DNA from 4 places in the Halioglobus japonicus genome. Region 1 is predicted to be linked to each of the others. Evidence: predicted binding sites of a transcription regulator. Region 1 holds the regulator's gene; each other region holds the start of a gene.
The links. The regulator LexA, encoded in region 1, represses DNA repair genes until DNA is damaged. The targets are predictions, from matches to a motif close to ACTGTNTNTANANACAGT.
Positions count from the first base shown of each region.

Region 2: a site for LexA is predicted at 2,249-2,266, ahead of BST95_RS07215 (DUF3127 domain-containing protein). Genes of this name have one in related genera too.
Region 3: a site for LexA is predicted at 2,450-2,467, ahead of ruvC (crossover junction endodeoxyribonuclease RuvC). Genes of this name have one in related genera too.
Region 4: a site for LexA is predicted at 2,023-2,040, ahead of recA (recombinase RecA). Genes of this name have one in related genera too.

Region 1 is NZ_CP019450.1:2,399,346-2,403,890, forward strand. Features, by position in the region: gene topA (type I DNA topoisomerase) at 1-1,063, shown strand, start outside; gene BST95_RS11340 (DUF6586 family protein) at 1,060-1,521, shown strand; gene BST95_RS11345 (hypothetical protein) at 1,694-1,954, shown strand; gene lexA (transcriptional repressor LexA) at 2,057-2,659, opposite strand; gene BST95_RS11355 (DUF6763 family protein) at 2,728-3,045, opposite strand; gene BST95_RS11360 (mechanosensitive ion channel family protein) at 3,319-4,413, shown strand; gene BST95_RS11365 (S-methyl-5'-thioinosine phosphorylase) at 4,410-4,545, shown strand, end outside.
Region 2 is NZ_CP019450.1:1,509,592-1,514,136, reverse strand. Features, by position in the region: gene BST95_RS07230 (ATP-grasp domain-containing protein) at 1-800, opposite strand, end outside; gene BST95_RS07225 (hypothetical protein) at 1,017-1,364, shown strand; gene BST95_RS07220 (hypothetical protein) at 1,389-2,120, opposite strand; gene BST95_RS07215 (DUF3127 domain-containing protein) at 2,369-2,725, shown strand; gene BST95_RS07205 (FG-GAP repeat domain-containing protein) at 3,217-4,545, opposite strand, start outside.
Region 3 is NZ_CP019450.1:3,991,328-3,995,872, reverse strand. Features, by position in the region: gene aspS (aspartate--tRNA ligase) at 1-1,633, shown strand, start outside; gene BST95_RS18840 (YebC/PmpR family DNA-binding transcriptional regulator) at 1,666-2,391, shown strand; gene ruvC (crossover junction endodeoxyribonuclease RuvC) at 2,503-3,021, shown strand; partial or broken gene ruvA (Holliday junction branch migration protein RuvA) at 3,037-3,647, shown strand; partial or broken gene ruvB (Holliday junction branch migration DNA helicase RuvB) at 3,644-4,545, shown strand, end outside.
Region 4 is NZ_CP019450.1:3,469,419-3,473,963, forward strand. Features, by position in the region: gene BST95_RS16320 (TonB-dependent receptor) at 1-477, opposite strand, end outside; gene recA (recombinase RecA) at 856-1,899, opposite strand; gene BST95_RS16330 (hypothetical protein) at 2,217-2,666, opposite strand; gene BST95_RS16335 (MFS transporter) at 2,857-4,068, shown strand; gene BST95_RS16340 (FAD-dependent oxidoreductase) at 4,081-4,545, opposite strand, start outside.

The DNA of each region.
Region 1 (4,545 bases):
TGCTGAGAAGATGGGCGATATCGTCACCCAGCGACTACAGCGCAGTTTTACTGACCTGCTCGACTACGGCTTTACCGCCAATATGGAAGAGCGGTTGGATGACGTGGCTGATGGCAAGCGCGACTGGCGAGATCTGCTGGACGCCTTCTATGCCGAGTTCAGCGACCTGCTCGAAACGGCCAATGAACCGGAGCCCGTGGGCATGCAGCCCAATGAGCCCACCATGACCGATATCGCCTGCGATAAATGCGGGCGTCCGATGCAAATTCGCACTGCCAGTACGGGGGTGTTCCTGGGGTGCTCCGGATACGCGCTGCCGCCGAAAGAGCGCTGCAAGAACACCATAAATCTGACCTCGGGGGATGAGGCCATCCGCGAGGATGCAGATGACGAGGCCGAATCTCGCCAGCTGTTGGAACGCCATCGCTGTACCAAATGCAACTCGGCCATGGACAGCTACCTGATCGACGAAGATCGCAAGCTGCATGTCTGTGGCAACAACCCCGATTGCGACGGCTTCGAGGTCGAGCACGGCAAGTTCAAGATCAAGGGGTACGAGGGGCCGACCCTCGAGTGCGATAAGTGCGGTAGTGAAATGCAGCTCAAGAACGGCCGTTTCGGCAAGTACTTCGGCTGTACCAATGAGGAGTGCAAGAATACCCGCAAGCTGCTCCGCAACGGCGAGCCGGCACCGCCCAAAATGGATCCGGTGCCGATGCCGGAGCTGGCATGCGAGAAGGTCGACGATCACTACGTGCTGCGCGATGGCGCCGCTGGTATGTTCCTCGCCGCCAGCGGGTTCCCGCGCAACCGGGAAACCCGTGCGCCGTTTGTGGATGAGCTGCTGCCGCACAAGGAAGCCATCGATCCAAAGTACACGTTCATATTCTCTGCGCCGACTGAGGATGACGACGGCAACCGTGCCCAGGTGCGTTACAGCCGTAAGACCAAGGAGCAGTATGTCATGACCGAGAAGGACGGCAAGGCTACCGGCTGGAAGGCCTACTACCGCGGCGGTAAGTGGGACGTTGAGCAGAGCAAGAGTCGGGCGAAGAAAAAGTGAGTTCCGCTCGCGGCCAGGCCAACCATGCGTTGTACCTGGCCCGCATCCTGATTGGCGCCTGGCGCCGTGACCTCGACACCCAGAGCGTGGCGGCCAAGATCCTGGCCAGTGCCTATTGGCCCGGGGTGCGCAATCACCTGACAAATGCCTACGGCTGGTTTCTTCTGGAAATCACCCGGCCCGGTGGATTGCCGGAGACGCCGCCACAATGTCTTGCCGAATTACCGGAGATTGTCGCAGGCAAGGCCATGCCCGGTGAGATTCGCGAGTTCCAGCGCCTGGAGCGGGAGGGCTGGATTGGCGCCATGTTATCGGCAGAGAGTGATGCACCGCAGTCATCGTCGATGCAGAACCTGGCGGTGGCAGCCGCCGGTGCCGATCCGGAGCAGGCCGAGACCTGGGCAAACCTGCTACAGCAGCTGTTCGACCGCATGGGCGACTCCCTCGACGAGTACTAGTTCCGGGGCAGGAGCAGGGCGCTCAGGCGTCTATTGCGGCTCTTGCTGCTGTCGCCGCACACTGCCCGCAACTGCGCACCCGTTCACAACTATTCCCGAATAAGCCCTATCGGGCACCCATGGCTGCTGTTATGATGAAGTGGCAGTGTTCGCAACAACAGAGGTTTATTGAGTGTCTGCATCCTTACTGGAGATTGTCGACCTGGGCGACGGTGAAATCGTTCTGCAACGTGCTGACGATGATTCCGCGCCGCTGGTGACCATACAGTTCTCCGACGAATCGCGCATGTACCTGATGGAAAACGGACTGGAAGTGGCCAAGGCCATGATTCAGGCCGGAATTCAGGCCGCGGCCAATATCATGGAACAGAATGAAGCTGAGGCGGATGCCGAAGCTTACGCTGAGCCAGAGGCACCGCGCGTCCTGCACTGACAGGCGTTATTCGACATCCCGCCGGGGCGTTGCGCCACCGGCTATCTGCAGCCCCCTGAGGGGCCTGTCAAAGCCCCTACCGCTTTTAAAAACGTCCGCTGCCTAATTGCCGCGGCGCAGCACACCTACACTCAGGCCTTCAATCGCAAACGATTGCTCGCGCAAATCGACCTTGATGGGCTCGAAATCAGGGTTCTCCGGCAGGAGTTCCAGCAGGTTCTTATCGCGCCCCTGTTGCAGTCGCTTAACGGTGACCTCGTCTTCGATGCGGGCCACAATAATGTCGCCATTATTGGCCACGGGCGTGCTGTGAACGGCCAGCAGGTCGCCGTCGAAGATACCGATATCGATCATCGAGTCGCCAGTGACGCGCAGGAAATAGTCAGCTGCGGGTTTGAAAAATTGGGGCGGGAGGTCGCAGTATTCCTCGATATTCTCCTCGGCGAGCACCGGGTTACCGGCGGCCACCCGACCGACGATGGGAATACCTTGGGTATCGGGCAATTTAATGCCCCGTGAGGCGCCGGGGATAATTTCAATCGCGCCTTTGCGGGCCAGTGCCTTGAGGTGCTCCTCTGCGGCATTGGCTGATTTGAATCCCAGTTCGCGGGCTATGTCGGCCCGGGTGGGCGGGAAGCCCGTGTCATCGATATGTGCACGGATAATATCCAGCACCTGTTGCTGCCGCTTGGTAAGCTTGTCCATGTGTGCCCCATCTGTGTATTTATACAGGTGCTGTGATTATATACAGCATGGGCAGCGGATAACAACGCCTAAAAATCCTCCACGCCATACATGGCTTCGGGCTCGATGGAGTTCAGTGGACTATTCCAGTCTTCCGGTTGCATGGGCAGGTCGGGGTCCAGCAGGTCTTCGTCATCCAGCTCAAAGGCAGAGCGCCAGTCTTCCGGGGCTTCCGCGCGTTCCAGCAGCATTTCGCGCCAGGCATCGAGGTCGTATTCAGACACTTCGCCATCCAGGTATTGGGTTTCGATGGTGAGGTTACTGGGATCCCAGTCCACCACCTCGAATAAGGCATTGGTTTGCAGATCCTTGTACCAGCCACCGACAACGGGGCTTAGCATTTTCATGGAGATTTTCCTCCCCTTTTTTCGTGTGCGGCAGACCAACATATCACGCTGGCGTGGGCTGTCCATTATGTGATAACGCTATAAAAACAGGGATGGAAATAGCTTTTACGGCGACGGAAATTCTTTTCAAAAGAGATCAAGCAGTTGCGCTGGACTTCAAGAGATGACTTAATCTGTGCCGCTGATTTATATAATCTTTCGAGACTAAACACGCGGTTCCCACATGAAAAAATTGTCTAAAAATCGTGCTTTTTGCGCTAGAAGAGGTGGCCAGTGACGAGCCTTGGATCGCTTTTCGACAGCCTCGCGCTCAGCCTGGGATTGGAGGGGCAGCTTTTGGCCCTGATCCTACTGGTGACCCTGGGCGCGGTGGCTCACCTGGCCCTCGGAATGCTGGTGCGACAATTGCACCGCGCCGCGAGCGCCACAGACTACAACTGGGACGATGTGGCCGTCACGGCGATGGCGGTGCCGGTGCGGGTGCTGCTGTGGGTGCTGGTGCTGTATCTGGCCCTGGAAATTTACCCGGTGGCGGAAACCCTGCAGGCCTTTCTCGCCCAGGCTTACGACACTGCGCTGGTGGTATTGCTGGCCTGGTTCCTGCAACGACTTATTCACGGGGTAGAGGAAGAGCTGCTGTGTGAGACCCGCGGCACCCGCCAGTCGGCGGACAAGGCCACCGTGCGCGCGGCGGCCAAGCTGGTGCGCTTTGTGCTCTGGATTACTGCCGGGCTCATGATTCTGCAGAGCCTGGGCGTATCGATCTCCGGGCTGCTTGCCTTTGGGGGCATTGGTGGTATTGCGGTGGGTTTCGCGGCGAAAGATTTGCTCGCCAACTTCTTCGGCGGCCTGAGTGTGTACCTGGACCGGCCCTTTACGGCGGGGGATTGGATTCGCTCACCCGATAAAAGTATTGAAGGCACGGTAGAGGACATAGGCTGGCGCCTGACCCGTATTCGCACTTTTGATCAGCGGCCGCTGTATGTGCCCAACTCGACGTTCTTGCAGATCTCCGTGGAAAACCCCTCGCGCATGCTTAACCGGCGCATCTACGAGACCATCGGCCTGCGTTACCAGGACGCCGCGCTCATGGCGCCGGTGGTTACCCAGGTCAAGGAGATGCTGCGCAACCATCCTGAGATTGACCAGTCGCGCACCCTGATAGTTAACTTTGTGTCCTTCGGGCCATCGTCGCTGGATTTCTTTGTCTACACCTTTACCAAGACCACCGACTGGGTGACGTATCACGAGATCAAACAGGACGTCATGCTGAAGATTCTCGACATTATCCACGCCAACGGCGGCGATGTGGCGTTTCCCACCCAGACATTGCAGTTGGAGCACATTGCCCCCGAGGGCGAAGCGTGAGCGCACTGGCGGTGATCGGCGGTACCGGGGTGGATCGTCTCGGCGGGCTGGACATTGTCACTCGTCACGCGGTCGACACACCCTTTGGCGAGCCGTCACAGGTGGTGCAGGAAGGGCGCCTTGGCGACACGA
Region 2 (4,545 bases), 890 kb from region 1:
TATTGGTCGATAAATTCAGGGTGGTAGTCAGTGAGAATTTCAAACTTGGCTTTGGGCTCCTCGGGCTGCCCCTCCACCGGACAAAACATGGTGTCGATGCTGCAGGCGTCCGCCGGGCAGAGTTCAAACCCCTCTGAGGTATCAATTTTCACTGCGTAGAAAAATTTCCCGCCGATAAATTCGTGGCGAATAATGTGCGGAGTGGGGGCCTTGATGTACTGCTGGATTAGCGTGGTACCGTCCACCGGGGCATCGTACGCGGGACTATAGAGATAATCTTCCAGGGCCTCGATGGAGTGAAACAGTTGTACCCCCTGCCCCTTGCCAGCGCGATTGTGCTTGGTGATAAAGCTATCCATACCCAGTTGTCGGGCCGCTTCAACCACGTTATCCCTGCCAACGGCGGCCAGTGTTCTCGGCGTGGCAATGCCCGCCTCATTCAACGCCATGTACTGGTTAACCTTGCTCACTTCCAGGCGCAGAGCGCGGCTGCCGTTAATCACTACCCGGCCATGGCGCTCAAGCCACGCCAATACACTTTCGGTGAATTCCGGCGCGTAGCGGTGATCGCGCGTATGCGAAGACGCACTGATTCGACTGTAAAACACGCCCTCAGGTGGCGCTTTTGACAGATCCAGAAGCCCCTGATCGAGGTGCCACATTTCATAGGGCACACCCAATTCCTCGAGCCTGACCTGCAGGTGCGAGGTCCATTCGTCGTGCTCGTGCAGCACATATACTTTCGGAGTAGAGGCGTTCATAGCCGCGCGCAGCGGTTGCGCTGGAAGTGCCGAATTCATACCAGTTTTGTCTCAGTTCAGGGGAGAAGCGGGCCTGTGGTTACGCAGGTATACGCAGGGAGGCCCAAGGTGGCGCACTTTAGCCAAAAATTGATCAATTTTCCAGCTCTGCGCTATCACCGCCAAGGCGCGCCATACGGGGCACAACAGCCATGCAAGCGGCCGCTGTCTGATCTGTGGTTGATGCAGGCATCCCATTGCACAGGGCGATAAACCGTGGCAGAAGACGACGAAGACAGCGCTGAAGAAGAATATAAGTTTCCCGAGTTACATCGCGACGAAGAACTGGACCACGATGGCGTCGAGCAGGTTGTTATTGAGCGCTTTGTTCGCTATCGCTTACCCTTCCTGCTCAAGGTCAAGGATGAAATGGACCAGGGCAAGGTGCTCACGGAGGGTGAACTGGTGCTGATGAGCCGCATGGTCACACGGGCACATCGCTTTAACGACCTGGTCTACGATCATCCTGAGCTCAAGGAAACCGTCGCCAAGATCATCGATCTCATTCATGTGATTGTCGGCGAGGCCGTGCACAACGCCACCGAGCCTGACGATCGAGGCTGACTCCGCGACGGGCGCCTCGGTACGCTAGTTACAGAACCAATCCCTCACCGCAGGCAACGAGTACTGCGGATCGGCAGCGTAGTTAGTGAGCTGCACCAACAGTGGCAACGTGGTTCTGCCTGGCTGGGCGACGTTGGCGGTGAGGTAACCGTAGAATTGTCCGTCGGTGTCGCGAATGACCGGAGCGGCGGTGGCGAAAATATTCCATGGACTGTAATTGGTGACTAGGGACCCGAAATCACCGGCAGCGTTCCAGATACTGTAATGGGCTAAAGCAGCACCATGGTTGCCGTTCGCATTGCACACTGAATCAAGAAAGGTTCCCGGACAATTGAGACATCCCAGATAAAACTGTTGTTCGTCACCCCCATAGAGCAGCAGAAACGGCGCCGTGGCCTCAAAGACTGGCTCCAGATAGAACACCTCATCTGACTCCAGCACTGCCATCAGGCTCGCATTGCCTTCCATACCCGCGGTGGTGAGATGGCAGGCTTCCACACTGCCACCGCAAAGGCCGCGGTCACGAGTTCGCCAGCCCACAAAAGTAAAGCCCTCGGCGGGCAACGCAGTAAATACCTGGTCGAAGAACAAGTCGTTGACGTCCAGCCGACAGATTTGGCCCGCTTCGCAGCGGACATCACCGGATGTCGTGACCACAGCGCCACCATCAGGCACATAGATTTCGATCTTGCAGCCGGCCAGAAACAATGCTGCAACTACTCCAAATACCAACCTGACCATACTACTGGTCTTCATGCCCGATGCCCTAGTGCCTTACGTTTCACAGCGACATCATCCACTCTGGATGCCGCTTTACAGCCATGCTAACTGCGGCCGTGCCCATAGGCCAGAGTAAAAATCACCAGTTACCATTAAAGTCGACGCCTGATCATAAAATCAGCAATTACTCAACTGGCAGCGCTAACCGAACACGAGAAAAACGCCAACGCACTGCAGAAAAACGCTATGATACGTACTGGCATAAATAACGCGGATTTATCAGGGTGTCTTACGAACTTACCGGCAAAATCAAACTCATCCAGGATCTCAAGACCTTCGACAGCGGCTTCCGCAAGCAGGAGATGGTGGTGACCGTCGACGACGGCCGATACCCCCAGGATATCAACCTCGAGTTTGTGCAGGACAAGGTGGCGCTACTGGAAAGTCTGCAGCCCGGTCAGGAAGTGACAGTCACTTTCGATATTCGTGGCCGCGAATACAACGGCCGTTATTTCAACAACCTGCAGGGCTGGAAAATTTCTGCCGCGGCAAGCGACAGCGCCCCCATCACCAACGACTACCCGGATACCGCGCCCCCTGCATCCCAGGGCGGCAGCTTTGACGACGACATCCCGTTTTGACGAGGTGGTTTCTACCTTCTGTACACCAAATCGCATAAGTCCCTGCTAGAAAACGACTTTTATTAAGATTTGAGCGAAAAACTGTAAACCACTTCGGTTTTGTGGAGTGTCGTCCGTTAAGCGTAATTTTATGTTTACCAAAACGGTCGGCACATTCGCCAGATAGATACCCTCATAGTCGACGAGGTTGAGCGGTTTCTGGTCATTCGCCTGGACGACCATGCCCTCGATTTCTTCCCGACCCTTTATACCACTGAAAACTTGAGGCATGGCCTTGCTACCAACTCTATTAACTATTTCTTGCGAGAAATTCGACATCTTCAATTCTGGGAAGAGATGGAGGAGCGCAAGCTGTTATGGGAAATTGCCGAGGGCTATTTCCCTTCAACGGAGCCTTTTTCTTATAACACGCGGCCCTCCTATTGGAGGACCCTTGGCACAAGATTGGCGCTGTGGTGTGTTTACCGAACCGGTGTTTGTGGGACTTTTGTTTATCGAACTACAGCGCCCTCAGCGAACGCTCGACGGCCCTCAGCTTTGCCGATTTCAAGGTAGTGCTCAAGGCCATTCTCGAATTCGCCCTTCTTCACCAGAGCTACGACATCGGGATTCTCTGTGAGATAGTAGTACTCGTTATAGCCCGCCGCGCCGTGCCGCGATGGGTCAGTGGCATTTGGCCCGGTATGTAGCCGACTGTTCGCCCTGACATCGAAATAAAACTCGCGTTCATTGGCCACCCCATAAGTGATGAAGCCGAGTCGGCCGTCAGCCAGCAAATAGGGGAAGTATTTTTGGCCGCCCAGAAAGTAGGGTTCATAGGTTGGCCCATAGGATTTCAGGATTGACTCCGTGCGCTGGTCCAGTTCGGCGAAGCCCTCCCAGAGGGTCGATACAAACTTTCCGTTGCCGGTGTTTATAAGCACCTCATTTGCCCAGGCTTGATCTGGGACGCGGTAGATCTCACCGATCCAGCCTGTCCACTCGTGCGGCTCGGCTACCCTCGTTGATGCGTCAACCGCCAGAATGTCAATGAAACCATCGCCATTCACGTCCATAAGCAGGTTGTCGTGCCCGCCCTGGTTGCCGAGGTTGTAGTTGTAAAGCGCTTTATCGGTGATATCGCTAAACCTGCCATTTCCCTTGTTTTGCAGGAACTGAAGTACGCCGGCAGATTCCTTGTAGTCATCGTTCCAAAGCATCGAGCTAACGAGTATGTCCTGATCGCCATCGTTGTCCATATCGAACAGATCGACCTGTATATCGTGCGCGCGCCCGGTGCCAAATTCAGAGGACAGAAACTTTGATTGACTGTCCTTAAACCTGTCTTGCTTGTGAAAATACGGTATCGGAAGTGGCTTGATGTCTCCGTAAGCGCGGCTGCTATCAAAACGAATATTGTCTATGATGATTGAGCTGCTACCGTAGCTGCTTGTAGAGACATCACCATTGCTTCCGTCGTATGCATCGACAATGACCAGTTCTGCCTCCGGGTCGTCATCGAGGTTAGCCGCGGCTACGGCCGAACCCGTGTGTATCCATTGTCCACCGATTTCTTGGAAGTCTGCGCTGCCCTCGATTGAGACGTTGAATCTGAGTGGCCACGCTTTGAAGCCTCCATTCTGATCATTGATCAGGATCATGACCGCATCGCCATAAGAAAAGGGCGCAGCCGGATCGTCGGACCAGTCGTAGCTAGACATATAGGCTGATCCGATGATGTCGGTATAGCCATCGCCATTGATGTCAGCGAGGTTTCCCTCGTGCATAGCCATGGCAGGCTCGATAGAACGTGGTGTAAGCCGGTTACCGTCATTCAGGAA
Region 3 (4,545 bases), 1.6 Mb from region 1:
TGACCCGGACACCGAAGAGCACTTTGAGCGCGCGGACCGGGTTCGCAGTGAATATGTGTTGAAAATTACCGGCCGGGTACGCGCCCGCGGTGAAGGTACCGTTAATCCTGCAATGGCCACCGGTGAGATCGAAATCCTGGGTAAGGAGCTCGAGATTCTCAATACCGCGGCTACGCCCCCCTTCCAGCTGGATGAGCACACCGCGGTGGGCGAGGAAGTCCGTCTGCGATATCGCTATATGGACCTGCGCCGCCAGGAAATGCAGGACAAGCTGATCAAGCGCTCGAAAATCACCTCGGCGATCCGTAACTTCCTCGACAGCGAGGGCTTCCTGGATATCGAAACCCCGATTCTGACTCGGGCGACCCCGGAAGGTGCCCGCGACTACCTGGTGCCGAGCCGCACTCATCCGGGGCAGTTTTTCGCTCTGCCCCAGTCACCTCAGCTGTTCAAGCAGCTGCTGATGGTGTCTGGATTCGACCGTTACTACCAGGTGGCCAAGTGCTTCCGCGACGAAGATCTGCGCGCCGACCGTCAGCCTGAGTTCACTCAGATTGATATCGAGACATCCTTCCTCGGCGAGGAAGAGATTATGGCGATCACCGAGCGCATGGTGCGCGAACTGTTCAAGTCGACCCTGGATGTCGATCTGCCCGAGTTCCCCCACATGCCTTACTCCGAGGCTATAGAGCGCTATGGCTCGGACAAGCCGGACCTGCGTATCGACATGGAACTCGTGTCCGTTGATGACCTCATGCAGCAGGTCGACTTCAAGGTCTTCCGCGGTCCCGCGGACGATGAAGCCGGCCGTGTTGCCGCTTTGAAAGTGCCCGGCGGTGCCAAGATCAGCCGCAAGGAAATCGACGACTACACCAAGTATGTTTCCATCTTCGGTGCCAAGGGCCTTGCCTGGATCAAGGTAAATGACCTGGCGGCCGGGGTTGAGGGCCTGCAGGCGCCCATTCTCAAGTTCATGCCCGATGAAGTGGTTATGGAGATGATGGAGCGTCTCGGCGCTGCAGACGGCGATATCATCTTCTTCGGTGCAGACAAGGCCAATGTCGTCAACGAGGCAATCGGTGCGCTGCGCATCAAGGTGGCCGAGGATCTCGGTCTGGTGCGTGAAGGCTGGGCACCTCTCTGGGTGGTTGACTTCCCGATGTTCGAAGACGATGGCAATGGTGGTCTGACTCCGCTGCACCACCCCTTCACTGCGCCTTCCTGCAGTGTCGAGGAGCTGGAAGCCAACCCCGCCGGCGCGCTGTCGCGTGCCTATGACATGGTGCTGAATGGCTGTGAACTCGGCGGCGGCAGTGTCCGTATCCACGAGCGCGAGATGCAGGAAGCGGTTTTCCGCATTCTGGAGATAAGTGACGAGGAGGCCAACGAGAAATTTGGCTTCCTGCTTCAGGCCCTGCAATACGGTGCACCGCCCCACGGTGGCCTCGCCTTTGGCCTGGACCGCATGGTGATGTTGATGACCGATTCGGCATCCATTCGCGATGTAATCGCCTTCCCCAAAACCCAGACAGCGGCCTGTGTGATGACCGACGCGCCTGGCGAGGTGAATGCCCAGCAGCTGCGTGAACTGAATATTCGTCTGCGCCAGAAGGCCGAAGGCGAAGGCGCCTGAGCCTTCTCTAGGCGCCAGCGCGGAGTTCAGCCATGGCAGGCCACAGTAAATGGGCCAATATCAAGCATCGCAAGGCGGCTCAGGACGCCAAGCGCGGCAAGGTATTCACCAAGCTGATCCGTGAGCTCGTCGTGGCCGCCAAGCAGGGCGGCCCCCATCCCGAAGATAACCCCCGCCTGCGCGCGGCGGTCGACAAAGCCCTGGGTGCCAATATGACCCGGGACACCATCGACCGCGCTATCGCCCGTGGCGCCGGTACCAACGAAGCCGACAATATGGAGGAGCTGACCTACGAAGGTTACGCTCCCGGCGGTGTCGCGGTACTGGTTGAGGTGATGACAGACAACCGCAACCGTACCGTGGCCGAAGTGCGCCATGCGTTTACCAAACGTGGCGGTAATCTGGGCACAGATGGCTCGGTTGCCTATCTCTTTTCCCGGGTCGGTCAGATCGGGTTTGCCCCTGGGGCTGACGAAGAACAGGTCATGGAAGTGGCTCTGGAAGCCGGTGCGGAAGATATCACTGCTCACGAGGATGGGTCTCTGGATGTGACTACTCCCTGGGAGGAATTCGGCACCGTCAAAATGGCGCTGGAAGCGGCCGGCCTCGAGCCCGCCGGCGGCGAAGTGACCATGATCGCCTCCACCACCGTGCCCATGGCAGACGCCGGCAGCGCCGAATCCATCCTCGCCCTCATCGACGCCCTCGAAGACCTCGACGACGTCCAGAACGTCTACACCAACGCCGACATCTACTAATACCCCAGGGTGCCTGAGAAATTTGGGGTCTGACCCCGGGTGACGGGGTGGGGAGATGCCTGTATATTTGTACAGAATAATGACATTGGTGGGGTGGCGCGGGGCGAAGCGATGGCGCTGATCATGGGAATCGATCCGGGGTCGCGGAAAACGGGCTTCGGAATCATCAATTATGTGACCGGGAAGGCTGAATACGTGACGTCGGGTGTGATTAAGCTGCCCGAGGGCGATATCGCGCCTCGGCTCAAGATCATCTACGACAGTGTGACTGAGTTGGTTGAGCTTTACGGGCCGGCAACGCTGGCGATTGAGCAGGTTTTCATGGGGAAGAGCGCCGGCTCTGCCCTCAAACTGGGGCAGGCCAGGGGCGCGGCGATTGTTGCCTGCGCGGCCCAGGATATGGATGTGTTTGAGTACTCGGCCCGGCAAATCAAACAGTCTGTGGTCGGTACTGGTGCGGCAGATAAGGGGCAGGTGCAGCACATGGTGAAAGTGCTGCTAAAACTGCCTTCTGAGCCCGCCGAGGATGCCGCGGACGCGTTGGCCGCTGCCCTGTGTCACGCGCACACACAACAGAGTATGATCAACATGGCTGGCGCCACTTCTGTGCGCCGGCGCCGGATACGTTAAGGGGATCGGCCCTCCATGATAGGTAGAATTCGGGGTACGCTGGCTGCCAAACAGCCACCGGATATTCTGGTGGATGTCGGTGGTGTCGGCTACGAGCTGCAGGTGCCCATGACCACCTTGTTCCAGCTGCCCGAGCTGGGGGCGCAGGTGACACTGCTCACGCATTTTGTGGTGCGCGAGGACGCCCAGCTGCTGTATGGCTTCATCGATGAGCGCGATCGTGAACTGTTCCGCCAATTAATCAAAGTGAACCGGGTCGGCCCAAGCTGGCCCTGACCATTCTCTCGGGTATGGATGCCAAAAGCTTTATTGGCTGCGTGCAGCGCGACGATATTTCCGGCCTGTCGGCCCTGCCCGGGGTGGGCAAAAAAACCGCCGAGCGCCTGTTGATTGAGATGCGCGACAAGCTCAAGGACTGGCTCGGCGAGATGGAAGCCGGCGGGTCCGCTGGTGGCGCTGTGATCGAACCGGTGGCCGATATGGTCGCCGACGCCGAGGGCGCGCTAATTGCCCTCGGGTATAAGCCGGCCGAAGCGGCCAAGGTGGTTGCCGCAGTGAACGATGACTCCATTGCGGATTCGGAAGAGCTGATCCGCCGGGCCCTGAAATCGATGGTGAGCGGATGATAGAAACCGACCGCCTGATCGCCCCGGAGCCTGAAGGCCCCCGGGAGGATGCCCTCGATCGCGCTATTCGCCCGAAATCGCTGGATGAATACGTCGGCCAGAAGGCTGTTCGCGAGCAGATGAGTATATTTCTGCAGGCGGCCAAAGGCCGCGGTGAGCCGCTCGACCACACCCTGATTTTTGGCCCGCCCGGGCTGGGCAAAACCACGCTGGCGAGCATTATTGCCAACGAGATGGGCGTGTCCCTTAAAACGACTTCAGGACCGGTGCTGGAGAAGGCCGGTGATATCGCTGCGCTGATGACCAACCTCGAGCCCGGCGACGTCTTGTTTATCGATGAGATACATCGCCTCAGCCCCTTCGTAGAGGAAGTGCTGTATCCGGCCATGGAGGACTACCAGCTCGACATTATGATCGGGGAAGGTCCCGCGGCCCGCTCGATCAAGCTCGACCTGCCTCCCTTCACCCTGATCGGTGCCACCACGCGCGCGGGATTGCTTACCTCACCGTTGCGCGATCGTTTCGGTATCGTGCAGCGCCTTGAGTTCTATGAGGTCGCCGACCTTGCACATATTGTGGAGCGCTCGGCGCGCATTCTCGGTATGGGCATCGACAAGCAGGGCGCCACCGAAATTGCGCGCCGCTCCCGGGCACGCCCCGAATTGCCAATCGCCTGTTGCGCCGGGTCCGCGATTACGCGGAAGTGAAGGCTGATGGCCATATTGGCGCTGAAGTCGCTGACCGCGCGCTGGATATGCTCAGCGTTGACCAGCAGGGCTTTGATCACCAGGATCGCCGCCTGCTCCTCGCCATGATTGAGAAGTTCGATGGCGGTCCGGTGGGGGTCGATAGCCTAGCTGCGGCCATTTCCGAGGAGCGCGGGACGATTGAAGATGTG
Region 4 (4,545 bases), 1.1 Mb from region 1:
GGTGGCAGCGCGGTTGGTCACGGCGCTGATCGCACCCGCGATAGCGTTTTTACCGAATAGGATAGGCTGCGGGCCGCGCAGGACTTCCACGCGGTTAACATCGAGGTAAGGCACGCGGGCCAACTGCGGACGGCCGTAGAATACGTCATCGACATACATACCAACCGATTGCTCAAACGCCGGGTTGATACCGGAGCTAATGCCGCGAATGGTCACGTTGGTGCCCAGACCGGTCTGGTTCATGCTCAGGTTGGGGACCCAGTCGGCCAGGTCGTTCAGGTTGGTGATACCACCATTGGAGATCTGTTCGCCACCGACCACATTCACCGAGATAGGTACGTCGGACAGGCTCTCAGAACGCTTCTGGGCAGTCACAATCACTTCTTCGAGCATGCCTTGCGCCATGACGTTTCCTGTCAGGGCCAGGGCGGGCACTGCTGCGATACTTGCGGCGAGTAAATTTTTGCGAAACTTCATTATATTACCTCTGCTTTGTTATGCATTTTTTACGGGGCTAACTACGGCAACACGGAGAAACCGGATTAGTTGTCCCTACTGCGACTGCGACAACCATAGCCCATCCCAGAGACTAAATCTATCCCTCAAGGCTGCACGTAACCCACTGATTTGTCAGATGAATAGTCAATATTCACCAATATTCACAATAAACTTTCAAAAAAGAACCAGTCCGCCAGTAGATACGCCATTCAATGCACTGACTTCGGATAGTGTCACGACTGGCACAGCGAACTATTTTTTGGGGAGAGGGGGAATAAAAAAGGCGCCGGGGCCGAGAGTGGGATTCGTGGAGCCCCGGCGCCTTGTGGGAACAATCAGCAGATCAGGTGAGCGGGATTACTCCTGCTCGGTACCCTCCTCGGCAGTCTCCTGTTCTGCCGCTTCGGGCTTACCTGTGTTCAGGGTTTGGGCGCGGATAGCGGACTCAATCTCGTTCGCCACCGCGGGGTTGTCTTCCAGGAACTTGGAAGCATTGGCCTTACCCTGACCAATCTTGTCGCCTTTGTAGGAGTACCAGGCGCCTGATTTATCCACCAGGTTGAGCTTTACACCCCAGTCGATGACTTCACCCATGTGGTAAATACCCTTGCCGTACATGATCTGGAACTCGGCCTGCTTAAAGGGCGGCGATACCTTGTTTTTCACCACCTTCACCCGGGTTTCGTTACCGACCACCTCGTCGCCGTCTTTCACTGCGCCAATGCGGCGGATGTCCAGACGTACAGAAGAGTAGAACTTCAGGGCGTTACCACCGGTGGTGGTTTCGGGGGAGCCGAACATCACACCGATCTTCATGCGAATCTGGTTAATAAAGATCACCAGGCAGTTGGTCTGCTTGATACTGGCGGTGAGCTTGCGCATGGCCTGGCTCAGCAGACGCGCCTGCAGGCCCACGTGGGAATCACCCATCTCACCTTCAATTTCAGCCTTGGGCGTCAGCGCCGCCACCGAGTCGACGACGAGTACATCCACTGCACCGGAGCGTACCAGCATCTCGGCCACTTCCAGGGCCTGCTCACCGGTATCCGGCTGGGACATGATCAGGTCGTCCATTTGCACGCCCAGTTTCTCGGCGTACACCGGATCCAGCGCGTGCTCGGCGTCGATAAACGCCGCGGTGCCGCCGGCCTTCTGGGCCTCGGCGATCACCTGCAGGGTGAGTGTGGTTTTACCGGAAGATTCCGGGCCATAAATTTCACAGATACGGCCCTTGGGCAGGCCGCCAATGCCGAGCGCGACATCCAGGCCCAGTGAGCCTGTGGAGATGGCGGGAATAGCCTCTCGCTCCTGCTCGCCCATGCGCATAACGGTACCCTTACCAAACTGGCGCTCAATCTGGGCCAGCGCTGCATCGAGTGCTTTTTCCTTATTTGCATCCATTGTTGTGCTCCCTTTACTCTTTTTAACCACTTTTTTCATGACATCCCACGTATTCAACAAAACAACTTACTTTCGAGCTCTGCCATCAGCGTCGTTACCCACATAACGTCATACAGCAAAACTACTGTATATATACTCAGTGCTTTGAAATTGAATTGCAACCCCCTCAGGCCACTAATTTCGGCCGGGGGAAATCACATGTCGCCATTTCAGGCAGGTAGGTAAACGCGGCTCAGGTGTCACCGGCAATGGATGAAGTGAATACCGTCACCCCCGGGGCTTTCAGGGCCTCGCAGAGCTCATAGGATTCGCTGATATCATGCAGGTCGATCAGGAGTATTGCCCCTCCTTCCCCGGCTGGGCCCGCCCAGCATACGCACATGCTGCCACGACAACAGTCCGTGCACTGTGAGAATGATCACTGCGGTAATCAACACCCCCAGCCCGACACTCATCTGCCCTTCGCTCAGTACGCCGTTGATCTCCAGAACATGCAGCACCAGCATACCCACCAACATCAGGCCAAACGCCATCAGCGTAAACTTGAGCTGGCGCCGCTGCAGCACCCGCCCGCTGGGGCCGTGATCAAACTTGCTGCCCTGGGTGATCAGGCAGGCCTGGTCGGGTGTGAGCACGCTCATACGGGCGTGGTCGAGGTTGAACTGCCGACCAAGCGCGGTGCGAGCCGCCCGCGCGGTATCGGTGTCGGGAAAGGTTGCCACCACCCGGGTGTGAAGTTCTTCTTCGAGCAGTGTGCCGTGGGTCATTGCCTCACCTCACTCTCGCCTATATTCGCCCGGCAGCACCGGGAGCCTCTGTACAGTATAGCCCCCGGACAGAACATGAACGCAGCCCGGGCATAGGATAGAGCTCCTGTCCTATACGCCCACTAGACGCTCGCCCAACGCGACTCTAGACTCGTCACCAAACACCATAACAACACAGGGGATAACGTACGTGGCTGACACTGGCTCAACGGCCCACACGCGCACCATTTTCGACGACTGGCGCTCCATCGCCGTGGCCATTTACATGGCGCTGGCAGGCTACACGGTCATGGTAGGAATTCCGGTGATCAGCACCGCCTGGGTGGAGTTACTCGGCTTCACCGAAGTACAGGTCGGCAGGATTGCCGGCGCCGATCTGGGCGGCTTTTCCCTCGGCGCGGTGCTCATGGCACCGCTGGTGGCCCGGGTCAACCGCCGGCTGCTGGTGCTCGGTGCCGCCGTGGTGGTGATTGCCGGCAATGCGTTGTGCACGGTGATGACCAGCTATGAGGAGACCCTGTGGCTGCGCGCCATTGCCGGGGCCGGCAGCGGGGCATTCACCGCCATTGCGGTGGCCACGCTGGCAGGCACCGCCAAACCCGCGCGCGCATTCAACCTGCTGTTGTTCGCCTTCGCCTTCTCCCAGGGCGGCGAGTTATGGCTGCTGCCGCAGCTGACGATGAACCAGATCTACCTGTTTTTCATCGGCACTTATGTGGTCGGCCTGCTGCTGTTGCCCTGGCTGCCACCACGCCCGGTGGAAAAACGCCTGCAACTGGAGACCTATATCGACGACGATGGCCAGCCACTACACAACGCCATTGAAATTCCCCGCTCGGTGCCCTGGCTGGTGCTGGCGGCGGTACTCTTCACCTATCTCAATATCGGCGCCTACTGGACGTATATCGAACTGGCGAGCGTTGCCTCCGAGGCCGACCCCGACTGGGTGGGCCAGATGTTGGTCTACACCTCGGTGTTCTCGGTCATTGGCTGTGCCTGTGCCACCCTGATCAGCAACCGCTTCGGTCTGGCGAGGCCGCTATTGGTCACCCTGGTTGCACAGGCCATTATCGTGGCCATGCTCGCCAACGGCATCAATAACATCAACGTGATGGTGAGCATGTTTGCCTTTAATTTCTGCTGGATATTTGTCGATGTGTACCAGTCGGCCACCATCGCCAATGTCGATCACACCGGCAAGTTCGCTGCGCTGATGCCTGGCGCCCAGGGCCTGGGGCAGATCATTGGCCCGAACATGGCCGCGTCGCTTCTCGCCGCCAATACGGGCTATGGCAGCGTGTTCATCATGTGTGCCATCGCGTCACTGATTGCCTTCGCCATCTACCTGTTTATGTACGTGCGGCTGCGCCGGGCCATCCCGGCGCTGGCCGACGCATCATAACGACATCATTGTTCAGGCCGGCAGCTCACCCACGGCCCGGTAGGCCTGGTCGATGGCTGTATGGGTATAGGCCTCAGCACCGGCATCGGTATTGGCAATGGTGATATTGCCAAAGGGCTGACGCGCAATTTCGTGGGGCGCCTGCCCGGGTGCAAAGTCGTCATCCCACAAATCCATGTACTCGTAGGCATAGCCATGGGGCCAGCGATTAACGGTAATCGCCAGAATATCCTCGGTCACATCAAAGCCCGCTGGCCCTAGCAGGCCATCGAGTACCGTACGCACCTCTCGCTCGTAATCGGCAAATTCCAACTCTAGCATGCGCTGCCGGGAGCCTCGTAATTGTGCCTTGAGATCGTAGGCGTCATCAGGCGGCGACAGTGTACCCGAGAAGCCTAATACCACCGGCTCATCCTCGGCGGCGCCCTGGGTATAGCCGCCGGTATCGATACCGCGCCACACATACATATCGCCATG